3 linked regions of the Variovorax terrae genome follow. The protein of the gene in region 3 interacts with the protein of the main gene of each other region in a pairwise test. Links are inferred from orthologs where the notes say so. Each region holds a gene or a part of one and is shown on either strand. Other genes may lie near its edges.

Region 1 (3,076 bases), on a different replicon or contig from region 3:
GCGCGCAGAGTGCGGCCGAGAACATCATCAAGTGCGTGCGCCGCTGCGGCCTCGACGTGGACCAGCTCATGCTCAACCCGCTGGCCTCGAGCCTGGCGGTTCTGACCGAGGACGAGCGCGAGCTCGGCGTGGCGCTGGTGGACATCGGCGCCGGCACCACCGACGTGGCGATCTTCACCAACGGCGCGATCCGCCATACGGCCGTGATCCCGATCGCGGGCGACCTGATCACCAGCGACATCGCGATGGCGCTGCGCACGCCTACCAAGGACGCCGAGGACATCAAGGTCGAGGCCGGCTACGCCAAGCAGCTGCTGGCCGACCCCGAGCAGCAGGTGGAAGTGCCGGGCCTGGGCGACCGCGGCCCGCGCATGCTGAGCAAGCAGGCGCTGGCCGGCGTGATCGAACCGCGCATCGAGGAGATCTTCTCGCTGGTGCAGCAGGTGGTGCGCGAATCGGGCTACGAGGAAGTGCTGTCCTCGGGCATCGTGCTCACTGGCGGCAGCGCCGTGATGCCGGGCATGGTGGAGCTGGGCGAGGACATCTTCCTCAAGCCGGTGCGCCGCGGCATCCCGAAGTATGCGAGCGCGCTGTCGGACATGGTGGCCCAGCCGCGCGCGGCCACCGTGATGGGCCTGCTCGAGGAGGCGCGCCTGGCGCGCCTGCGCGGTTTCAAGGTGGCGCAGAAGAACGGCTCCATGAAAACCGCCATGGGCCGCGTCAAGGACTGGTTCGTGGGGAACTTCTGACCATGAAACACAAACTCTGGCTCGCGCGCGGCAGCCCTCACTGGCGATGGCGGTGCACCGATCCGCCGTCATGAACGTTCATGACGCACCCCAACGCAATTACATGGCAACTGCACTATTCAGGAAAAATCAGGAGTAAGAACATGAGCATCGAAATGATTGAAGTAGAGGAATTCAATTTGGGCACCCAGATCAAGGTGATCGGCGTGGGCGGCGGCGGCGGCAACGCGGTCGGGCACATGATCGAGCGCCATGTGCAGGGTGTGGAATTCATCTGCGCCAACACCGACGCGCAGGCCCTGGCCCGCAGCTCCTCGCACAAGACCATCCAGCTCGGCCAGAGCGGCCTGGGCGCCGGCAGCAAGCCCGACAAGGGCCGCGACGCGGCGGAAGCGGCGGCGGACGACATCCGCGAGGCCATCGACGGCGCGCACATGCTGTTCATCACCGCCGGCATGGGCGGCGGCACCGGCACCGGCGCCGCACCGGTGATCGCGCGCATCGCCAAGGAGATGGGCATCCTCACCGTGGGCGTGGTCACCAAGCCGTTCGACTGGGAAGGCGGCCGCCGCATGACCAATGCCGACAACGGCCTGGCCGAGCTCGAGGCCAACGTCGATTCGCTGATCGTGGTGCTCAACGAGAAGCTGCTCGAGGTGCTGGGCGACGACATCACCCAGGACGAGGCCTTCGCCCATGCCAACGACGTGCTCAAGAACGCCGTGGGCGGCATCGCCGAGATCATCAACGTGCCCGGCCATGTGAACGTCGACTTCGAGGACGTGCGCACCGTGATGGGCGAACCCGGCAAGGCCATGATGGGCACGGCCGTGGCGGCCGGCCCGGACCGCGCGCGCATCGCTGCCGAGCAGGCCGTGGCCTGCCCGCTGCTCGAAGGCATCGACCTGTCGGGCGCCAAGGGCGTGCTGGTGCTGATCACCGCGGCCAAGGGTTCGCTGAAGCTCAGCGAGTCCAAGCTCGCGATGAACACCATCCGCGCCTATGCCTCGCCCGACGCGCATGTGATCTACGGCACGGCCTACGACGACGACCTCGGCGACGAGATCCGCGTGACCGTGGTGGCCACCGGCCTGTCGCGCCAGGGCGCGCGCCGCACCGCGCCGCCGCTGCAGGTGCTGCGCACCGGCACCGACAACGTGCCGTTCCATGTGCCGACCGTCAACGCGACCGTCGGCGGTCCCGGCGCGGCGGCGATGGGGGGCGGCATGGCCCAGCCCGACTACAACGGCATGGCCGTGCCCAGCGTGTGGCGCACCAACCGCACCCAGGCGGCGGCCAAGGTCGACGCGCTGGCCTCGGGCGGCATGGACGACTTCGAGATCCCGGCCTTCCTGCGCAAGCAGGCGGATTGATCGACCACCCCCGAAGCGGCCTGCGGCCGCTTCCCCCTCGAGGGGGCGCCACCAGCGGCCCGGCATAGCCGGTTCCGCGGTGGCCGCGAACGGGCCGCGCTGCGCGGGCCCTTGGGGCGGCAATGGTGTGGATAGCCAGAATCCATCTAGCTGAGCGCTGCAGACAGCGCTCTCCCGAATAAAATCATGGGCATGCTCCAGCAACGCACCCTCAAATCCCTGACCAAGGCCGTCGGCGTCGGCCTGCACAGCGGCCAGCGGGTGGAGCTCACGCTGCGGCCCGCGCAGCCGGACACGGGCATCGTGTTCCGGCGCGTGGACCTGCCCGAGCCGGTGGACATTCCGATCTCGGCGCTGGCGGTCAACGACACGCGCCTGGCCTCCACCATCTCGATGGGCGGCGCCAAGGTGCAGACGGTCGAGCACCTGATGTCGGCATTCGCCGGGCTCGGCATCGACAACCTCTACGTGGACATCACCGCCGAGGAGGTGCCGATCCTGGACGGCTCGGCGGCGTCGTTCGTGTTCCTGCTGCAAAGCGCCGGCATCGAGCTGCAGAAGGCGCCCCGGCGCTTCATTCGCGTGACCCGGCCGGTCGAGGTGCGCGAGGGGCAGGGCGACCACCTCAAGTGGGCCCGGCTCGATCCGTACCACGGCTACAAGCTCAGCTTCGAGATCGATTTCGCGCACCGCGTGGTCGACTCCACCGGCCAGCGCGTGGAGTTCGACCTGAGCTCGGGCTCCTACACGCGCGACATCGCGCGCGCGCGTACCTTCGGCTTCACCAAGGACCTGGAGATGATGCGCGCCAACGGCCTGGCCCTGGGCGGCGGGCTGGACAACGCCATCGTGATGGACGACTACAAGGTGCTCAACAGCGACGGCCTGCGCTACGACGACGAGTTCGTCAAGCACAAGATCCTCGACGCCATGGGCGACCTCTATCTGATCGGC
Region 2 (3,139 bases), on a different replicon or contig from region 3:
CCAGACCGGCATCTGCGCGCGCAGGTAGTCGTCGATCTGCTTGGCCAGTTCCTGGAAGGTGGTGCTGGTGGTGCGGCCGCAGCCCGGGCAGGCCGTGACGCTGGGCACGAAGCTGCGCAGGCCCAGGGCCTGCAGAATCTCGGAGGCGATCACCACTTCCTGCGTGCGCGATTCGCCCGGCTGCGGCGTGAGCGAGACGCGGATGGTGTCGCCGATGCCTTCCTGCAGCAGGATGCCGAGCGCCACCGACGACGCCGCCGTGCCCTTGGTACCCATGCCGGCCTCGGTCAGGCCCAGGTGCAGCGCATAGTCGCAACGGCGGGCCAGCTCGCGGTAGACCGAGATCAGGTCCTGCACGCCGCTGACCTTGCAGCTCAGGATGATCTGGCGGCCGTCCATGCCCATCGATTCGGCGAGTTTGGCGGAGTCGATGGCCGAGGTGATCAGCGCCTCGTACATCACCGACTTGGCGTCCCAGGGCTCGGCGCGCTGGCTGTTGGTGTCCATCAGGCTGGCCAGCAGCTCCTGGTCGAGGCTGCCCCAGTTGACGCCGATGCGCACCGGCTTGTTCCAGCGCACCGCGGCTTCGATCATCTGGCCGAACTGGCGGTCCTTCTTGTCGCCCTTGCCCACGTTGCCGGGGTTGATGCGGTACTTGCTCAGCGCCTCGGCGCAGGCCGGGTAGTCGGTCAGCAGGCGGTGGCCGTTGTAGTGGAAGTCGCCGATCAGCGGCACGTCGATGCCCATGCGGTCGAGCTGCTCGCGGATGTAGGGCACCTGGGCGGCGGCCTCGGGCGTGTTGACGGTGATGCGAACCATCTCGGAACCCGCGATCGCGAGCTCTTTGACCTGGATGGCGGTGCCGATGGCGTCCACCGTGTCGGTGTTGGTCATGGACTGCACGCGCACGGGCGCATCGCCGCCGACCGTGACGACACGGGAACCCCAGGCCACGCTGGACTGGCGGGAGCGCCGCGCCTTGGGCGCTGCCGGTTCGATGGGCAGGCAGGGTTCCATCACTTCACCTCGAAACGTGCCACGTTGTCGCGGGCCAGGGGCACGAGATCCAGCGGCTTGCCGCGCACTTCCACCTGGGTGGAGTCGGCCCGGCCGACGATGACGGACAGCGGCAGCGCACCGGAGGCGCCGACGGTCTCGCCGGACGCCATGATCCTGCGCAGCGGCACCGTGCCCTTGGCATCGGTGACCTCGACCCAGGACTCGCCGCGGGCCTTGAACACCACGATGCCGGAGGTTGCTGCGGGCATGGCGGCCGCGGCGACGGCCGGCGGCGCGGCGACGGCCGCAGACGCCGATGGCAGCGGAGCACCCGCCGTAGAGGCCGCCGCAACGGCGGGCGCAGCAGGCGTGGCCGCTGCCGGGAGTTTGGACTGCCCCGCGCCGGCCTCGGCTTCATCGGGGAGCCGGGCCGCGGCAGGGAGCGCTGCCGCCGCCGCAGCGGCGGAGTCCGCCACGGCCGGCAGCGGCTGCTCGGGCACCGCGGCCGCCACAGGCGGCTCATCGCGCGGCGCCGGCATGGCAGGCAGGAGCAGCAACACCAGGGCCGCCAGCAGCAAGGCCAGCACGGCCAGCAGGCCCGGCCGCGACAGCGAGCCCCACAGGCTGGGGCGCGGGGCATCGCTGGGCGCGCGGTAAGGCGCGTTGAGGCCGGACTGATCGAGCTTCAGCAGCGGCGCGCCCAGTTGCGGCAGCCGGTCCAGAATGGGCGCAGGGTCGGCCTTGAGCGTGCGGCAGACGCTGGACGCCAGGGCGCGAACGAACACGGCGTCGGGCAGCAGGTCGAGGCGGCCCGCTTCCAGCGCCTCCAGTTTCTTCACCGGCACCTTGAGCGACACCGCCAGCGCGGCGATATGCAGGCCCGCGGCTTCCCGCGCCTGGCGCAGCAGCGCCCCCGCCGCCACGGCGGATTCCATCACCGGCGTCAGGGCTGCGGACGGGTCCGCCATCGAGGCAGCAGACTCATTCATCGAAAGTCCCCCGATCGTACGCCGCGAGTTCCTTCGATTGGGGATAGCGCTTCTTGAGCTGCTCCACCAGTTGCTGCATGGCTTCACGGTTCTCCATGCGTCGCTCCACCTTGACGCCCAGCCACAGCGACTCGGCATTGGCCAGTTCGCTGTTGTTCAGGCGCCGGATGTAGAACTGGGCGCGCGTGAATTCGCTGCGCTGGTACAACAGCAGGGCCAGGTTGTAGCCGGTCACCGGGTTGGCGGCGTCGAGCTCGTAGGCGCGCGACAGGCTGCGCTCGGCCTCCTCGCGCTTGCCGGCCCGGGCCTGGCACAGGCCCTGGGTCATCAGGGTCTTGGCCCGGTCGCCGTAGGTGGGGTTGGTCAGGACCTGGGCGAATGCCTGGTCGGCCTCGCTGTAGCGGGCCTGCTGGCACATCAGCCAGCCGTAGTTGTGCAGGGCATTGGCATCGCGCGGATTCAGCGAAATGGCCCGGCGAAAGCTGTCTTCCGCCATGCGCGCGTCGTTCAGGCGCATGTAGACCAGGCCGCGCAGGCTGTAGGCGTCGGCAAAGCTGGGGTCGGTGGCGATCGCCTGCTTGAGCTCGTCCAGCGCCACTGTGGTCTGGCCCTGCTCGAAATAGCCGGTGGCCAGCTCCAGGCGGATGCGCGCACGCTTGCGGGCCTCGGGCTCGTCGGAGTTCGTCACCAGGTCGGCGTGGCTGTCAGAGGCGCCCGGCCCCGAGGAATGGGACGCGCAGCCCGCCAGCCCTCCCAGCGAGACGGCGGCCAGCCATGCCCAGAAAAACCATTGCCTGGCGTGCTCCCACCCCACAGCGGACCTTTTCATGCCTCAGCTCTCCTTGGTAGCGGCCAGTGCGCCGGCCGGTTTCAACATCACGGTGCGCTGCCTAGTGATGCGTTCGCCCACGCGGGTGCGGTCTTTCACGTCCCCGGCGAGCTGGCCGCAAGCGGCATCGATATCGTCGCCGCGGGTTTTGCGCACGGTCGTCACGATACCAGCATCACTGAGGATTTTGGCGAATGCCACCACGCGGCTGTGGGGCGAGCGCGTCAGTCCGGAGGCGGGAAAAGGATTGAAGGGAATCAGGTTGAACTTGCACGACACGCCCCGCCCCGCGTGGCGCTGCACCAGGTCGATCAGCTGGTGC
Region 3 (3,027 bases):
ACACCGGGTTGGCCGGCAGCAGCAGCTGCTGGCCCGGTCGCATGATCATGGCGTGCCTCCGGTGCGGTTCATTTGCGCGGGCCCTTGCGCGCCGTTTCGCGCGCGGCATCGCCCGGCGGGCGCTCGGGAATCTGCGCCGACACCGGGCTCAGCACCATGACGTAGCGCGCGCCCTGCACCAGCGCCTGCGGCACGCAGTGGATGCGGGCAAAGGCCGAGTCGGCGCGGCGCTCCACCTTGTCCACCTTGGCCACCGGCAGGCCCGGCGGGTAGACGCCGTCCACGCCGCTGGTGGTGAGCAGGTCGCCCGACTGCACGTCGGCATTGCCGGCCATGAAGCGCAGCTCCAGCCCGCCGCCGGCCAGGCCGGTCGGGTCGCCGTAGGCCACGCTGCGCGCGCCGGTGCGGGTGTTCAGCACGGGGATGGCCTGGTCGCGGTCGATCACCAGCGTGACCTCGCTGACCAGCGGATGCACGCGCGTGACCTGCCCCAGCACGCCGGACTCGTCGAGCACCGGCGAGCCGGCCTCGATGCCCTGGGCCAGCCCCTTGTCGATGATCACCTTGCGGGTGTAGGGGTCGGCCGCGTCGTACAGCACCTCGGCGGCCTGGGCCGGCGTGGTCACCTGCTCGCGCAGGGCCAGCAGCTTGCGCAGGCGCTCGTTCTCCTGCGCCAGCTGCTCGACCTGGTTGGCGCGCTGCGACTGCAGGGCCAGCTTGCGGCGCGCCGCCTGTTCCTCGCCCTGGGCGCTTTGCAGCGCCTCGAAATAGCTGCCGCCCTGGCGCGCGAGTTGCACCGGGCGCAGGGCCAGCCATTGAATCGGATAGAGCACGGTGGCCACCGCCGCGCGCAGCGGCTGCGTGACGCGAAAGCGCGCATCGGCCACCATCAGCAGCAGCGCCAGCGCGCTGAAGAACATCAGTTTGGACAGGGCCGACGGGCCCTGCTTGAAGAAGGGCGGGGGCGTGCGGTCCAGGGTGCCCAATGGCATGGTGGTCCTCTCCAGTCAACCGGCGGCCGGGCCGGGCATCGCCACGAAGTGGCGGGGCCGCGGCCGGTGGACTGGCTTCACGTCACTCCGAGGTAAAGATGCTGCCCATGCGCTCCATGCGCTCGAGTGCAATGCCGCAGCCGCGCACCACGCAGGTTAGCGGGTCCTCGGCCACCAGCACCGGCAGGCCAGTTTCCTCGGCCAGCAGGCGGTCGAGGTCGCGCAGCAGCGCACCGCCGCCGGTGAGCATCATGCCGCGTTCGGCGATGTCGGCACCGAGCTCGGGCGGGGTCTGCTCCAGCGCGTTCTTGACGGCCGAGACGATGTTGTTGAGCGGGTCGGTCAGCGCCTCGAGGATCTCGTTGCTGGAGATCGTGAAGGAGCGCGGCACACCCTCGCTGAGGTTGCGGCCCTTGACTTCCATCTCCTTGACCTCGGAGCCGGGAAAGGCGGAGCCGATGTTCTTCTTGATGGCCTCGGCCGTGGGCTCGCCGATCAGCATGCCGTAGTTGCGGCGGATGTAGTTGATGATGGCGTCGTCGAAGCGGTCGCCGCCCACCCGCACGCTGCCCTTGTAGACCATGCCGCCGAGCGAGATCACGCCGACCTCGGTGGTGCCGCCGCCGATGTCCACCACCATCGAGCCGCTGGCCTCGCTCACCGGCAGGCCGGCGCCGATCGCGGCGGCCATCGGCTCCTCGATCAGGTAGACCTCGGAAGCGCCCGCGCCCAGGGCGGATTCGCGGATCGCGCGGCGCTCGACCTGGGTCGAGCCGCAGGGCACGCAGATGATGATGCGCGGGCTGGGCTTGAGCACGCCGCGCGGATGCACCATCTTGATGAATTGCTTGAGCATCTGCTCGGTGACGGTGAAGTCGGCGATCACGCCGTCCTTCATCGGGCGGATCGCCTCGATGTTGCCCGGCACCTTGCCGAGCATGGCCTTGGCCTCGTGGCCGACGGCCTGGATGGTTTTCTTGCCCTGGGGGCCGCCTTCGTGGCGGATGGCGACGACCGAAGGCTCATCGAGAACGATGCCTTTGTCGCGGACGAAAATCAGGGTGTTGGCAGTACCAAGGTCGATGGCAAGGTCGGTGGAGAAGTACCGACGGAATGCTCCAAACATTACAGTCCTCTCGGGCACGGCCTGCGCTTCGGCGGGCCGTCGCCATGTGAAATGGGTCAGCAGGGGGGCGAAATCGTCATTTTTGGTGCAAATACCGGCTGTTTTGCAGCCGTTGCGTCAAAGGCGGGATAATACCCCATCCCCTGTGAATAACTTGTCGGGCAGCACTCTAAAAGGCGCTGGTTACACCCGGTTTCGACTCATCACCCGTCATGTCACTGACTTCTTCCGATATCGGGCGCATCGCCCATCTGGCGCGGCTGGAGCTGAGCCCCAGCGAAAGCGAGCGCATGCTCACGCAAATCAACGGCTTCTTCGACATCGTGGAGCAGATGCGCGCTGTGGATACCACCGGCATCGAGCCGCTGGCGCATCCGGTGGCCGCCATCCAGGACATCGCGCTGCGCCTGCGGGACGATGTGGCAAGCGAGCCCGACCAGCGCGAAGCCAACCAGCGAAGCGCGCCCGCGGTCGAACGCGGCCTGTTCCTCGTGCCGAAGGTGATCGAATGAGCACCGGCCGGGCACTGCATGAACTGGGCGTGGCGCAGCTCGCCGCGAAGCTGCGCGGGCGCGAGGTCTCCGCCGTCGAGACGGCGCAGCACTTTCTCGCGCGCATGAAGACGCACGAGGCGCTGGGCGCCTTTCTCGCGACGAACGAAGACGCCACGCTGGCGCAGGCGCGTGCGGCCGATGCGCGCATCGCCGCGGGCACGGCCGGCGCGCTCGAGGGCGTGCCGCTGGCGCACAAGGACATCTTCGTCACCACCGACTTTCCCACCACCGCCGGCTCGAAGATGCTGGAGGGCTACCGCTCGCCGTTCGACAGCACGGTGGTGCGCAAGCTGGCGGAGGCCGGCATGGTCACGCTCGGAAAGCTCAACTGCGACGAGTTCGCGATGGGCTCGGC

The links.
Region 1: the proteins of MMF98_RS19550 (region 3) and ftsZ interact in binary tests that used the Escherichia coli proteins (3 or more experiments, as listed by UniProt). The link is inferred for Variovorax terrae from one-to-one orthologs.
Region 2: the proteins of MMF98_RS19550 (region 3) and MMF98_RS10115 interact in binary tests that used the Escherichia coli proteins (3 or more experiments, as listed by UniProt). The link is inferred for Variovorax terrae from one-to-one orthologs.

What each region holds. Positions count from the first base shown.
Region 1 is NZ_JALGBI010000001.1:451,581-454,656, forward strand. Bases 84-3,007 are described here. They hold ftsZ (cell division protein FtsZ), read left to right. Parts: upstream 84-892; coding sequence 893-2,122; downstream 2,123-3,007. Other genes in these bases: ftsA (cell division protein FtsA), read left to right, coding at 84-749; lpxC (UDP-3-O-acyl-N-acetylglucosamine deacetylase), read left to right, coding at 2,315-3,007. Also shown: more of ftsA, read left to right, coding at 1-83; more of lpxC, read left to right, coding at 3,008-3,076. UniProt on the Escherichia coli protein: Essential cell division protein that forms a contractile ring structure (Z ring) at the future cell division site. The regulation of the ring assembly controls the timing and the location of cell division.
Region 2 is NZ_JALGBI010000001.1:2,141,999-2,145,137, forward strand. The notes cover bases 3-2,989. They hold MMF98_RS10115 (helix-turn-helix domain-containing protein), read right to left. Parts: upstream 1,989-2,989; coding sequence 1,017-1,988; downstream 3-1,016. Other genes in these bases: ispG (flavodoxin-dependent (E)-4-hydroxy-3-methylbut-2-enyl-diphosphate synthase), read right to left, coding at 3-1,017; pilW (type IV pilus biogenesis/stability protein PilW), read right to left, coding at 1,981-2,817; rlmN (dual-specificity RNA methyltransferase RlmN), read right to left, coding at 2,821-2,989. Also shown: more of ispG, read right to left, coding at 1-2; more of rlmN, read right to left, coding at 2,990-3,139.
Region 3 is NZ_JALGBI010000003.1:39,123-42,149, forward strand. The notes cover bases 97-2,971. They hold MMF98_RS19550 (rod shape-determining protein), read right to left. Parts: upstream 2,119-2,971; coding sequence 1,075-2,118; downstream 97-1,074. Other genes in these bases: mreC (rod shape-determining protein MreC), read right to left, coding at 97-992; gatC (Asp-tRNA(Asn)/Glu-tRNA(Gln) amidotransferase subunit GatC), read left to right, coding at 2,331-2,630; gatA (Asp-tRNA(Asn)/Glu-tRNA(Gln) amidotransferase subunit GatA), read left to right, coding at 2,627-2,971. Also shown: rod shape-determining protein MreD, read right to left, coding at 1-49; more of mreC, read right to left, coding at 69-96; more of gatA, read left to right, coding at 2,972-3,027. UniProt on the Escherichia coli protein: Forms membrane-associated dynamic filaments that are essential for cell shape determination. Acts by regulating cell wall synthesis and cell elongation, and thus cell shape.